DNA from 4 places in the Hymenobacter gelipurpurascens genome. Region 1 is predicted to be linked to each of the others. Evidence: riboswitches for the same ligand, from Rfam matches in the RefSeq annotation. Region 1 holds a riboswitch; each other region holds the start of a gene.
What was found. Region 1 has a riboswitch for S-adenosylmethionine ahead of CFT68_RS06515 (phosphoadenylyl-sulfate reductase). Riboswitches for the same ligand answer to the same signal wherever they lie in the genome.

Region 1 (3,471 bases):
AAGTACTTGTAGGCCACATCGATGGTGATACCCTGCTCACGCTCAGCGCGTAGGCCATCGGTCAGCAGTGCCAGATCCACGACGCCGTTAGAAGCCTGCCGCTTTTCCAGTGCCGCCAGCACATCCAGCGACACAGATTCGGAATCGTACAGCAAGCGGCCAATTAGGGTGCTTTTGCCGTCGTCAACGCTGCCGCAGGTAATAAATCGGAGTAAGTCCATGAGGTGAAATTGTGAGGTTGTGAAATTGTGAGTTGGTCGTTCGGGTGAAGCGTGTTGTCAGTTCACAACCTCACCCTTCACAACTTCACCACTTAGAAATAGCCGTTGCGCTTGCGGTCTTCCATGCCGGCTTCCGAGATGTTGTCGTCGAGGCGAGTGGCGCCCCGTTCGCTTACTTTGGCCAGCAGCAGGTCCTGAATGATGTCTTCCACGGTGGCGGCGTCGCTTTCCACGGCGGCCGTGCACGTAGAGTCCCCCACGGTGCGGAAGCGCACCTGGCGCGTCACGATTTCATCGTCGTCATCGAGGTGTAAATGCTCCGACAGGCCTAGGAGCTGGCCCGAGGGCAGGACCACGCAGGTGCGCTCGTGGCCGAAGTAGATATCCGGCAGCTGAATGTTTTCTCGCTGGATATAGCGCCACACGTCCAGCTCTGTCCAGTTGGAAATGGGGAATACGCGCACGTTTTCGCCCTTCTGAATGCGGCCATTGTATACGTTCCAGAGCTCGGGGCGCTGGCGCTTGGGGTCCCACTGGCCAAACTCGTCGCGCACGGAGAAAATGCGCTCCTTGGCGCGGGCTTTTTCCTCGTCGCGGCGGGCACCCCCAATGCAGGCATCAAACTCAAACTCCTCAATTACCTCCAGCAGCGTGTAGGTCTGAAGCGGGTTGCGGCTCGGATATTTGCCGCCGGGCTCGCGCAGGCGCTGGCGCTTGATGGTGTCTTCCACGCTGCGCACAATTAGCTTTTCGCCCAGGCGGGCGGCCAGATCGTCGCGGTAGGCCAGGACTTCCGGGAAGTTGTGGCCAGTATCCACGTGTACCAACGGGAAGGGGAAGCGGCCGGGGCGAAAGGCTTTCTCGGCCAGGCGCGTGAGCACAATGGAGTCTTTGCCGCCCGAAAACAGCAGTGCCGGACGCTCAAACTGGCCCGCTACTTCGCGCAGGATATGAATGGATTCGGCTTCCAGCCGGTCGAGGTAATCAAATGGAGGAGTACTCATGGTGTTGTCGGGATGACCGTTTTGCATTGGGCAGCTATAGAGACACACTATTTTGTGTCTGCCGTATGTTGATGTTATTTAGCTGGCTGTCCTAGGCCAGTCGTTCTAGCGACGAGACGCAAAATGTTGCGTCTCTACCCGGCCTAGCCCGCCGGCACGGGTTCTACCACCGGGTCGGGTCCGTCGTGATGAGCCGTGCTGTGTAGGCCACACTCCTTGGCGGAAAGGTCCTCCCACCACCAACGGCCGGCCCGGAAGTCTTCGCCTGGTTTGATGGCCCGGGTGCAGGGGGCGCACCCAATGCTCACGAAGCCTTGTTGGTGCAGCGGGTTCACGGGAATGCTGTTTCCCTGGGCGTAGGCCACTGCCTGCTCCCAGGTCCAGTCGAAAAGCGGATGAATTTTGGTGAGCTTATGCGCCGCGTCCCACTCCACGGGGTCCATGGTTTGGCGGTTCTGTGACTGCTCGGCCCGAATGCCGGTTACCCAGGCCTGCTGCCCCGCCAGCGCCCGATTCAGAGGCTCCACTTTGCGGATGTAGCAGCACTCCTTGCGGTTGTCGACGCTCTCGTAGAAGCTGTTGGGGCCCTTGGCGAGGAGCAGCTCCTGCACGCTTTCCTGGCGCGGAAAGTATACTTCAATGCGCTGTTCGTATTTCAGGAGGGTCTTGTTCCAGGTGGAATAGGTCTCCTGAAAATTGCGCCCGGTATCCAGCGTGAATACCTTGATAGGAAGCTCATGTGCGAAAATCAAGTGGCTGATAATCTGGTCTTCCAGTCCAAAGGAAGTGGAAAACACGGCTTTGCCAGGGAAGCGCTCAGCCACCAGACGCAGGCGCTCCAGGGCGTTAGCAGATGTAAGCTGAAGGCGCAGGTCGTCGAGCTCGGGCAGGACGGCCGGCGCAGCAGATGCTGCAGACATAACAAGAAGAGAAGTGAGGAGAGGCCACCGCAGGGGCAGCAGTCCGGCCGAGAATGGCCCAAGCAGAAACGCAACGTCGCGGGGCGACAGGTACACGGTTTCGCCAGGCGAAAAAGGCGGGTGCAGACGACTCAGCTAGACGCGCACTTACGCACGTCAGAAAAGCTCAATCAGCCTACAAACCAGGAAAAAAGGAGGAGTGTGGCCCTTAGCAACAACAACAGGCTCCGGTCATAGAGACGGGAGTAGCCATACCACAACACCCATGCTGTACAGAAGCGGAGGTGGCAGAAGCGGCGGTGGTGTTGACGAAGCGGTTCACGGCGTTGTTGTTTTTATATGGTCAGGACTTGGCACCGTTCCGCACTTACGGATGGTTGCCGGCGCTTCGTAGAGCCTGTCTCTCCACGCCTCTGTATAAAAACAATCCTTTGATGGGGAAAGAATTGGTGCTACAAATGTACTGGTCGAAATTTTACACTTCCAAATTTTATTTTTTATACAGGTTAAAGCTAAGCCGCTTTAGCCAGTTCCTTCGCCATCTTGGGCGGGCTGATTTTTCGGAAGAGAATCTGCTGGCCTAGTGGGAGTATTGTAAAGGAATAGTTTAATTTTATAGAGGATTTTATAACTGAATACTTGCTCGTCGGCAAAAGCAATAAACCTGAATATCGAGCTCAAAACAAAAGCGGGTGGCCTAGGCCACCCGCTTGCTGATAGAAATCCAGTAATGCTGCCAGGCGCTGTGTTTCGCTGTAAAGTGAAACTAGCGTTTTATGATGCTACTGGCGTTTGCGTGCCAGGATTCTGCCCAGTAATGCACTGACTTCCGGGGCAGATTTGGTGAGTAAAATCAGAGCGCTATATAGTGCCGTAAGCACGGCGGAGCGCACCAGCATCGTGAGGAAAGCCGACGGAAACTCCGGCACCAGCCAGGCCGCCACACCTGCCACGGCTGCAATGCCAACGATGAGCGCTATACGCCACGTGAGAGGCTGCATCCGGTAGCTGTGCCACACAAACCAGGTCCGGGCCAGGTTTATGCAGACGATGGCCAGTAAATACGCTACGGCGGCGCCCAGCAACCCTACACGAGGAATCAGCACCGCGTTCAGACCAATAGTGGCCAGCGCCAGCGAAATGTTGAACAGCAAATCGTAACGGTATCGGGGCGACGTGACGACGATGAGCGCGTTCAGGCCCGTAATGCCATCGAACAAACGAGCTGCCAACAGCACCAGCACGGCTGTGGTGCCGGCCTTCAGGGCGGGGTTGTGCATCAGGCCATAGATAAAATCGAGGTTGAGCCCGATGCCCAGGGCCAGG
Region 2 (3,471 bases), on a different contig from region 1:
GAACATTTTGCCCGCGCCAAACAGGTCACCCACCACGTTCATGCCGGCCATTAGGGGGCCTTCAATCACCTCGAGTGGCCTAGCTACTTGCTGGCGCACTTCCTCAGTGTCTTGGTCGATGAACTCCGTGATGCCTTTCACCAGGGCGTGCTGCAGACGCTCTTTCACCGGCAAGCTGCGCCAGGCGTCGGCTACTACCTCCACCTTGTCCTTCTGCTTTACCGTGTCGGCAAAGTCGACGAGGCGCTCAGTGGCGTCGGGGCGGCGGTTTAGCAGCACGTCTTCCACCAGCTCCAGCAGATCTTTGGGTACTTCGTCGTACACCGCCAGCTGGCTGGGGTTCACGATGCCCATATCCAGGCCGGCCTGGATGGCGTGGTAGAGGAAGGCCGAGTGCATGGCTTCGCGCACCACGTCGTTGCCGCGGTAGCTGAAGCTGATGTTGCTGACGCCGCCGCTGGTGAGGGCGCCGGGCAGGTTCTGCTTGATCCAGCGGACAGCTTCAATGAAGTCCAGCGCATAGTTGCGGTGCTCCTCCATGCCGGTGCCTACCGTCAGGATGTTGGGGTCGAAAATGATGTCTTCGGCGGGGAAGCCTACTTCATTCACCAGAATGTCGTAGCTGCGCTGGCAGATTTCGATGCGCTTCTCCAGTGTGTCGGCCTGGCCGTTCTCATCGAAGGCCATAACCACCACGGCGGCGCCGTACTGCCGAACGGTGCGGGCGCGCTCCTTGAAGGTTTCCTCACCTTCCTTGAGCGAGATAGAGTTTACGATGCTCTTGCCCTGCACGCACTTGAGGCCGGCTTCCAGCACGCTCCACTTCGAGGAGTCAATCATAATCGGCACCCGCGAAATGTCGGGCTCCGAGGCAATGAGGTTCAGGAACGTGGTCATGGCCTGCTCCGAGTCGAGCATACCTTCGTCCATGTTCACGTCGATAACCTGGGCGCCGCCTTCCACCTGGTCGCGGGCTACCTGCAGGGCGGCTTCGTAGTTGCCGGTCCGGATGAGGCGAGCAAAGGCCCGGGAGCCAGTCACGTTGCACCGCTCACCTACGTTCACAAACAGGCTGTTTTCCGTGATGCCGAAGGGCTCTAGGCCACTCAGGCGAGTTACTTTGGGTAGCTCCGGCAGCTTGCGCGGCTCATACTTTTCTGCCAGGCGGGCCAGTTCTCCAATGTGCTGAGGCGTAGTGCCGCAACAACCACCTACCACCGTCACGAGGCCTTCTTTGAGGTAGTTTTCTACTACCCCTGCAAATTCCTGGGCCGATTCATCGTAGCCGCCAAACGCGTTCGGCAAACCGGCATTCGGGTAAGCCGATATGTGCACATCAGCAATGCGGCTCAGCTCTTTGATATACACCTGCAACTGATCGGCTCCGAGGGCACAGTTCAGGCCCACGCTCAGCAGGGGCAGGTGGCGAATCGAGTTCCAGAAGGCCTCCACCGTCTGCCCCGAGAGAGTGCGGCCGGAAGCGTCGGTAATGGTACCGGAAATCATGATGGGCACCACGCGGCCGCCTTCATCAAAGAACTTCTGCACCGCGTACAACGCCGCTTTAGCGTTCAGCGTGTCGAAGATGGTTTCGATGAGCAGAGCGTCGGATCCACCATCTACTAGGCCACGCACTTGCTCGTGGTAAGCCGTAGCCAGCTCATCAAACGTCACGGCCCGGAAGCCGGGGCGGTTCACGTCGGGGGAGAGGCTAGCGGTGCGGTTGGTGGGGCCGACGGCGCCGGCCACGAAGCGGGGCTTGCTGGGGTTCTGGGCCGTAAAATCGTCGGCTACCTCCTTGGCAATGCGCGCCGACTCGTAGTTGAGCTCGTACACGATGTGCTCCAGGGCGTAATCTGCCTGGGCGATGGTAGTGCCGCTGAACGTGTTGGTTTCCACCATGTCGGCGCCGGCCGCGAAGTAGTCGGCGTGGATGCCTTTGATGATGTCGGGGCGCGTGATGCTGAGCAGGTCGTTGTTGCCGCGCAGAGGCTTGGGATGATCCGCGAAGCGTGAGCCACGGAAGTCAGCCTCTTCCAGCTTATGACGCTGAATCATGGTGCCCATAGCACCGTCCAGAATCAGGACGCGCTTGGCAAGAATATCGTGGAGCGGGGAGTCAGTGACGGTCGGCATATCGGCTCTTCAAGTATTTCGGCAGCGAAAAAGTGCCTATCCAGAGAGAGCCGTGCGGGAAGCGCGTCCTGTTCTTATCTTCTTCCAGACCGCCGAAACGGTTTGAAAAGGGAATTAGCACCTTGTTTTATTTCAGGTTGCTAAGACGTCATAGGGCCCAATCCCTCGGTCTTTCTGGATAAGTAACACAGCGAAGATACAACGGGAATCTTCAAATTTCAATGTGGCGGGTTTTGGAGTGGCCTACGGGGCACAAATAGCTTATTAGGACAGTTAACTGTTGTCCGTCCCTCCCGCCCGTCATCCTGAGCTTGCGAAGGATCTTCTCACGGTAGCACGAGGCGCTAGGCCAGTCGGTCAGACCTGATAAGATCCTTCGCAAGCTCAGGATGACGGGCGGGAGGGCTATTACTACTGTAGCGTCAGTACGCGAAATGCTTCAGTCTCTGGCTTGATGCGCCACATGCTCAGCATGAGATTTACTTATACAAAATGGTGGAATACTATATATACTTGAGAAATCGGTTCGTTGAGCTTAAGCTCTGTACTCGTTGAATAGACTTTGCAGCACAAGGCCCGGTGTGCATCTTAAGCTCAATCTTTTATCACCTAGCTGTTATGGTTTCTTTATCTTTTTATCGTGCAGGCCTGACGACTGCTTTACTGCTAATAAGTGGCCTAGCGCTGGCGCAGCATCAGCCCGGCACTGGCCTACGCGGGCAATACTACGGGGGCAAGAACTTTGAGACGTTAGTGCTGACGCGCACTGACCCAGGTATTGACTTTAACTGGACTATCGGCCCTAACGGCGACCATTTTGTGTCGCCGGGGCCAGGCGTGCCGGGCGAGTATTTTTCGGTGCGCTGGGCCGGGCACATCTACGCGCCGGTAACGGGGCTTTACACCTTCCAGATTGCCACCGATGACGGCATGCGCGTCTGGATTGGCGGTAAGAAAGTGCTGGACTCCTGGCGCAATCAGCCCGCTACCATCTCCACGGCGCACCTCAAAATGAAAGCTGGCGGTTACTACGCGGTGCGGGTAGAGTATTATCAATCTGACCGGGACTCTAAGGCTCAACTGGCGTGGCAACTGCCAGAGGTGATGAATCAGCCCCAGCCAATTCCGAGCGCCAATCTGTATGAGAACATACCGGCCAATGTTTTAATGATGGTAGAAGCTAAGCCTAAGCCGGCGCCTGCTGTGGCGGTAGCGCCGGTTAAAACGCCTGCAGCTCCCTTAGCGCCCAGCTCCCGAAGAATGGTTGCAACACCACCTGCAGTAGCTCCACGGGTAGCACGCCGCGCTAGGCCAGTCGTTGTCCCAAAGCCTGCG
Region 3 (3,471 bases), 190 kb from region 1:
TGAAGCAACAGGTAAAGCTGATTCCATAGGGCAAGAGTAAGGAGAAAAGCATTAGGGCGTTGAAGGTGGCCTAAAACTGTCATTCCGAGCAAAGCGAGGAATCTGGCTCACTTATAAGAAGCTAACCCAGATTCCTCGCTTTGCTCGGAATGACAGTTTTGGTGGTCTATCGAACTGGCCACTGGCCTAGGCCAGTACCTGAATCACTGCTTCCGAGAACCGCTCCATTTCCTCCAGCTGCGGGCTGCACTGGAGCAGGAACAGATCGACGCCCACAGCTTCGAAGGCGGCGATGCGCTCGGCTACCTGGTCGGGGGTGCCGGTGAGGCCGGAGCGCAGGCCACGGTTCGAGACCGAGTAATCCTGCAGCGATACCTGGTTTTCGAGCTGAGTGCCAGCCAGCCACTGCTGGTAGTTTTTGTAGCCGGCCGCCGAACCGTTCACGTTGGTGATGCGCTCCAGCTCCTTCTTCACTTCCTGCTCCGTGTTGCGCACCACAGAGTAGGCAGCCACCCCAAACTTCATGGGTGGCAAGCCGAGCTTCTCACGGCGCTGGCTCAGGTCCTGAATGCGGCGGCCGATGGCCTCGGGCTCGTCGCCGTGCATGACGTAGCCGTCGCACTGTGCGGCAATGAGGTTTTTGGCGGCTTCCGATTCGCCACCGGCGTAGAGGAACGGCCGGGGGCGCGACACCGGCTTGGGCTGCAGAATGGAGTCGGTTACCTTGTAGAACTTGCCCTCGAAGGTGAAGTGGTCCTGCTTCCAGAGGTTATCGACCACGTGCAGCCACTCGGCGGTGCGGGCGTAACGGTCGTCGTGCTGCTCGAAGTGCACGCCGTACTTCTTGGCCTCATCCTGCCACCACGACGACACCACGTTCAATGACAACCGGCCACCACTGATGTGGTCGATGTTGGCGGCTTGCTTGGCCAGCAGGGCCGGCGAGTGGAAGGTGGGCCGCACGGCCACCATCAGCTCTAGTTTCTTCGTGACGGCGGCCAGGGCGGCGGCCGTGCTCCAGGCATCCAGGGAAGGGGCTTCTTCGCCCTTGATATCGTTGAGATTCAGCTCCGCGATGAGCGAAAGGTCGTAGCCGAGCTCTTCGCTGCGTTGGGCCAGCGTTTTCACATAGTCCCAGTCGGCGCGCATGTTTTCGTCCTCGACGTTGCGCAGCCACCCGCCAAAAACGGGCATCCAATATCCGTATCTCATTATTGTGCGATGAGGTCAGCGGGGGAAGAAGTAATGAAATCAGCACCAACAGGTGCTGCGCCTGACTTAGCGCCGGGCAGCTGCGTTTCGAGGTAGTCCACGAAGCGGGCGTAGGGGTCGAAGCCCACCACATTCACGGCGTCGGCCACGAAGTTGGAGAGGGCGTTGATGTCGTAGAATAGCACGTCGCCGGTGCGGTCATCAATCAGGTATTCGATGCCACCCACGTCAATCTTAGCAGCGGCCACAATGCGCTCCACGGCTTCAATTACCTCGGCTGGGGGCGTGAAAGCTTCCACCTGAATACCTTTTTTAGGCGCCTCCGTGAGGCAGAACTCCGCCGATTGTTCCTCCGGAATCTGGCAGATTTCGGCGGGGCAGAGGTTGAAACTTTCGCCGGTGGTGTACACCTTCATGGCGTACAGAAACTTGCCATTCAGCGTTTCTACGCGGTGAATGTTGCCGCCGTGGGGCGTTACGTATTCCTGTACCAAGGCCGTTTGGTCGATGCCTAGGTCAATCTGGCCAGCGGCCACGGCCGCCTCTACGCCTTCAATCGTGTCAAAGCGGATAATGCCCGCGCCGCTGCCGCCAATGTTCACTTTCACCACGATGGGGAACTGCAGTTGCCGGGCGGCATCTGCAATACGTGAGGCGTGGTTTACTACAAAGGACTTCGGGAACTTCAGGCCCAATGAAGAGAACAAGGAAAGCTGACGGGCCTTGTTAGTTTCGATGGCCGTAGCCGCCGAGCCATTGATAATGCGCGTACCAATACGCTCCAGGTGCGTGGCATAGCCAGCCGTGTGGAAGATGCCCTGGCCGTGACCGCGCAAATAGGCTGAGGAACTCATGCGGTTCACTACCAAGGAGTAGCGGCTCTCTTTTTCCGAGGGGTCGAAGAGGTGATGAGCGGCGTCGATTTTCTCGTAGGCCAGTCCGCGGCGGTCCAGCTCGGCAAACAGGGGCTTAAACCACTCAGGGTGTTCGAAATAGATGCCAATGGGCTTTTGAGCGTGCGACATGAAGTAAGGAGGGGAAATAATGGAAACAGCGAAAAGAAACCGGCCTACCTAAGCGGTTTTCGGCCAGCGAAAAGCTCAGCGCCGGACAGGCGCAGATGTATTCTGAGAGAAGCACGTAGTGGCCTATAAGCCTGCTGAAACCCGATTCTCTGGCGCTAGTGGCCTACACGACAGCCAACCCGCGAGAGTACACGGCCGCCGAATCGGCGCAGCAGAAAACACAGAGAAGGTAAAGCGCCGGCAGAAATCAGCGCAGCGGCCGCCAGCATTCCCAATGAATGCATCGGGGAAGGCGAAAACCGTAGACTACGAAGCGTAGAGGCTACCTAACAACAACAACCCATGCACACGCAAGGCATGCAAACGGCCTGGGTGCGCAGGGCACAACAAGGCTGTTGCATAGCAACGAAAGCGGGAGAAGGGGCGAGAAAGTTGTTGGTAGTAGCCACGGCAACTTGTTTTTATATGGTCAGGACTTGGCACCGTTCCAGCTCATCACTGGGGGTTGCCGGCGTTTCGTCGAGCCTGTCTCTCCACGCCTCTGTATAAAAACAATCCTTTGGTCAGAAAGAATTGACTCCTCAAAGGTAAGGCGTCAGAATTGAAAGTTGCAATAGTGGCCTAGCCGCAATATTTCGGGGTAAGTTTATACGTCTAGGCACTACACGAGAAAGCCGCCGCCACTCAGCCCTGAGTGAGCGGCGGCTTGGCCTTTTGGTGAAAAACGGGCTGCCTATTTCTTCACAGTAGTGGTAGGCGTCCAGCCGCCGCCCAGGGAGCGATATAGATCGATGAGGCGCAGGAACTGCTGGCGGCGGGTATTGCTCAGGTTCAACTCAGCTTCCAGCACGCTGCGCTGGGCCGTGATGACCTCCAGATAGGTGGCGTAGTTGGCTTTAAACAGGTCATCGGAGATGGAAACGGCCTGGTTGAGAGCTTCTACTTCTTGCTGCTGCAACTCGTACATGCGCTGGTAGTTGCCGATGCCGCGCAGGTTGGTTACCACTTCCTCGAAGCCCGTTTGCATAGCTTTCTGATACTCAAAGTAGGCCACCTGCTGCTCGGCGGCGGATCGGCTGTAGTTGGCCTTGAGCGCGTTGCGGTTGATGATCGGACCCGCAAGTCCGGCCAGCGCACCAATAGCTAAGGAACTAGGCGCATTGAACAGGAGGGAAGCTTTGTAGGCATTCAGGCCCACGTACGGCGTGAGCGTGAGCGAAGGCAGAAAGGCGGC
Region 4 (3,471 bases), on a different contig from region 1:
CAACACGTTGGCGCACACAATAAACCAATCGGCAGGGTCGAAGTAGGTGTCTTTCCCAAACAAGCCGGGCCACCAGCTTAGCACGTCTGCGTTAGCCGTGAGGGCGTGGCATACCCATACCACGTTGTCGCGGGAGGCATTAAGACGTCCGTAGGTGTGGTAGGCCACTTCCACGTGCGGCAGCACAGCGCCGCTTTCCAGCCGGAGTGGCCTAGGTAACCGAAAAATTTGTTGGTCGATGTCAGACATAGGGCAAAAGCAAAAGCGGAGGCTGGTCTAGGCCAGCCTCCGCTTCGCTGGTCATGCAGTACTAATAAGTATGATTGAGGTATCGCAATTCGCGTTGCTCAATCCATGCGAAGCCGAAGCCTCACATTATTCCTGTTCCAAAGCCCGCGGGCTGAACCAGCAGACGCACTGGTTCAGCCCCGGCTATGGGCGGGCAGCTTAGTTCAACGGGTTCCTCTCTCACAAAAAATCCGTCGGGCTGCCCGCATTACGCCTGCTGAAGGTCAAGTTCTGGCTGTCCCCACGAAGCAGCAGCCACTTGTTCAACCCCTCTCTTGGTCTTAGACCTCCAGCGTAGCGGCGTGTTCTGGTTCCGGCTCGGGCAGCAGCGTGCTGCCATTAGCCTCGGCAGTGAGCGGGGCGGCGTTGCGCACCGCGTCAAAGGCCTGCTGCAAATCGGCGCGGATATCATCAAAATGCTCAATGCCCACCGAAATGCGCAGCAGCGTAGGCGTTACGCCGGCCGAAAGCTGCTCCTGCTCGGATAACTGCTGGTGCGTGGTGGCCGCGGGCTGAATGATGAGCGTTTTGGCGTCGCCTACGTTGGCCAAGTGGCTAATGAGCTTCAGGTTGTCAATGAATTGCGAGGCGGTTTCCTTACTGCCTTTGATGGCGAAAGTCAGCACGCCGCCGTAGCCGCGCTTCAGGTACTTCTGGGCCAGCTTGTGGTAGGGGCTGCTGGGTAGGCCAGGGTAATTCACGGCCTCTACCTGCGGATGCTGCTCCAGCCAGGTAGCTACGCGCAGGGCGTTTTCCACGGTGCGCTCCACGCGCAGGCTCAGCGTTTCGAGGCCCTGAATCAGCAGGAAGGAGTTGAAAGGGCTCTGCGACGGCCCGAAGTCGCGCAGACCTTCCACGCGGGCCCGGATGATGAAGGCGATGTTGCCAAACGGTCCATTCTTGCCGAAGACATCATTGAACACCAGCCCGTGGTAGCCTTCGGATGGCTCCGTGAATTGCGGGAACTTGCCGTTGCCGAAGTCGTATTTGCCGCCATCCACAATCACGCCGCCGATGCTGGTGCCGTGTCCGCCAATCCATTTCGTGGCCGATTCTACCACAATGTGGGCGCCGTGCTCCAAAGGGCGGAACAAGTAGCCACCAGCACCAAACGTGTTGTCTACGATCAGAGGCAGATCATGCTTGTTGGCAATGGCCGCAATGCGCTCAAAATCCGGAATGCTGAAGCTGGGGTTGCCGATGGTTTCCAGGTAGATAGCCTTCGTTTTGTCGTCGATCAGCTTCTCGAACTGCTCGGGCTGGTCGCCATCCGCAAAGCGAACTTCAATGCCCAACCGCTTGAAGGCCACCTTAAACTGGTTGTAGGTGCCGCCATACAAGTGCGAGGTCGAGACGAAGTTGTCACCGGCCTGCAGGATGTTGTTCAAGGCAATGAACTGCGCCGCCTGCCCCGAGGAAACCGCCAAGGCCGCCACACCGCCTTCGAGCGCGGCAATGCGCTGCTCAAACACGTCGGTGGTGGGGTTCATCAGGCGGGTGTAGATGTTGCCGAATTCCTTCAGAGCAAACAGGTTGGCGCCGTGCTCCGCATTCTTAAACACGTAAGAAGTGGTCTGGTACAGCGGAACGGCGCGGGCACCAGTTACGGGGTCGGGCTGCTGGCCAGCGTGGAGTTGCAAAGTCTCGAAGTGAAGGGCTGGAGTTGACATGACGATCTGGTCAGTAAGGAGTTATCGGAAGAAGGATAGAAGTCTGGAAGGGGAGTTGAGGTCACGATGAGACGTAGCGCAGACCGCCCAAAACCGGCTAAAAGTGGCGGTTAGGATGCGATGGGGCCTGTTGAGAGTGGCCTAGATGGCACAAACACTCTGAGGGCAGAACCAGGAAGAGGGGGAGGGGAGTTGTGCGGAGAAACCGGCCTACGGGCGGTTAGCTACAGCAACAACAGGCGCTGCAACAGCAGCGCATTCGCGCAGCAACGGGAGCGGCCACCGAAACGGCGGGAGCAACACAGAAACCCATCGGCGAGGCGGCGTGCAGCAAGGCAGCCGGGGCGGATGAGGTCAAACGGGCGAAAGCGGGGGTGTTTTCCATGGCACTCTGAGTTATATGCCCCGCCAGCAAAAGCTTGGTCGGGCAGGAATTGGCACCTTTCGCGCGGTCGAAGGTTGCCAGCGGGTCAGGGAGCCTGTTCTCTCGCCGCTTCTGTATAAATCCTATGAAAACTACTCTGCCGCGAGCAGAGGAGTACCGTGTTGGTGTTGCAAATGTATAGCCGGATTTGATATCTGCAATAGATTGGTAAAATATTTTTTCGCAGCGGCGGGTAGTGGCCTAGGCCACGAGCGAGTAAATGCCAGGGTGTGGTAAGTTGTTAGAAATGAGGTTTTAGTAGTTAATATTCGCGTTATGGTTGCTCTCGGCAAGTGCTGCATGCCACTGATCTTAACGGCTTCAGTGACTGCAAAGCCAAGCGAAAAACTTTTTTATTTTCAGTAAAATCGTCTGTTAAAGCATAAAAAAAGCTGCCTTTTGTGAAGGCAGCTTTTAGGATATTTCTAAGGAGGGCGAGTGGCCTAGAGCTTGGGTAGCGTCAGGACTTGGCCTACTTCAATGAGGTCGGGGTTGGAGCCGATAACGCCTTTGTTGGCGTCATAGATCTGGTGCCATTTGGCGGCATCGCCATAGTGGTGCTTGGCAATTTTGGAGAGCGAATCGCCGCTTACTACGGTGTAGGTATCGCCGGCGGCAGCGGTATTGCTGGCTGCGTTGGCATTGTTGCCGAAGAAATCGGTACCACCGCCAGCAGCGGGCTTATTAGCAGGCTCAACAGGTTTTTTATCGCCTTCGTTGGAGAGAAAATCAAACAGTCCCATAGCTAGTGCAAGTTAAAGGTGAGGAGAGGAAAAGGCCGGTTATCAAGCAGATGCAGGATGTCGGTAGTGCGTCTTACGCTAAGGCCTTTCAATAAGTTGTAAGGTTATGGAGGAGCTTAAGCTTAGTTGAACATCTTGGCGTAGGCTACCGTAAGAAGCGCAGTATTCGAACTCTCGCTGTCGGGCCTTATACCAGTCTGGCAGTATTCTTTTCATTCATCTCCCTACACCCATGAAAACGCAGTCCATTACCCTCCGCTATCTGGCCAGCCTGCTGATGTTGCTCGCCATTTTTACCACTTCCTGCGGCAGCAAAGAAGGCAAAGTAGAAGGCGTGAATATGCTC

Region 2: it holds a riboswitch for S-adenosylmethionine, as region 1 does, so the genes downstream of both, metH (methionine synthase) here and CFT68_RS06515 (phosphoadenylyl-sulfate reductase) in region 1, are expected to answer to the same signal.
Region 3: it holds a riboswitch for S-adenosylmethionine, as region 1 does, so the genes downstream of both, CFT68_RS05690 (ATP-grasp domain-containing protein) here and CFT68_RS06515 (phosphoadenylyl-sulfate reductase) in region 1, are expected to answer to the same signal.
Region 4: it holds a riboswitch for S-adenosylmethionine, as region 1 does, so the genes downstream of both, CFT68_RS15125 (O-acetylhomoserine aminocarboxypropyltransferase/cysteine synthase family protein) here and CFT68_RS06515 (phosphoadenylyl-sulfate reductase) in region 1, are expected to answer to the same signal.

The regions. Positions count from the first base shown of each region.
Region 1 covers NZ_FYEW01000001.1:1,526,862-1,530,332, reverse strand. Annotated here, with positions in the region: gene CFT68_RS06525 (sulfate adenylyltransferase subunit 1) at 1-221, opposite strand, end outside; gene cysD (sulfate adenylyltransferase subunit CysD) at 314-1,225, opposite strand; gene CFT68_RS06515 (phosphoadenylyl-sulfate reductase) at 1,369-2,145, opposite strand; SAM riboswitch class I at 2,478-2,569, opposite strand; gene CFT68_RS06510 (lipopolysaccharide biosynthesis protein) at 2,928-3,471, opposite strand, start outside.
Region 2 covers NZ_FYEW01000002.1:1,170,507-1,173,977, reverse strand. Annotated here, with positions in the region: gene metH (methionine synthase) at 1-2,136, opposite strand, end outside; SAM riboswitch class I at 2,208-2,321, opposite strand; gene CFT68_RS16815 (PA14 domain-containing protein) at 2,755-3,471, shown strand, end outside.
Region 3 covers NZ_FYEW01000001.1:1,338,651-1,342,121, reverse strand. Annotated here, with positions in the region: gene chrA (chromate efflux transporter) at 1-27, opposite strand, end outside; gene CFT68_RS05695 (LLM class flavin-dependent oxidoreductase) at 187-1,212, opposite strand; gene CFT68_RS05690 (ATP-grasp domain-containing protein) at 1,212-2,237, opposite strand; SAM riboswitch class I at 2,696-2,789, opposite strand; gene CFT68_RS05685 (efflux transporter outer membrane subunit) at 2,971-3,471, opposite strand, start outside.
Region 4 covers NZ_FYEW01000002.1:772,994-776,464, reverse strand. Annotated here, with positions in the region: gene metX (homoserine O-acetyltransferase MetX) at 1-249, opposite strand, end outside; gene CFT68_RS15125 (O-acetylhomoserine aminocarboxypropyltransferase/cysteine synthase family protein) at 570-1,958, opposite strand; SAM riboswitch class I at 2,352-2,465, opposite strand; gene CFT68_RS15120 (LysM peptidoglycan-binding domain-containing protein) at 2,826-3,125, opposite strand; gene CFT68_RS15115 (lipocalin family protein) at 3,358-3,471, shown strand, end outside.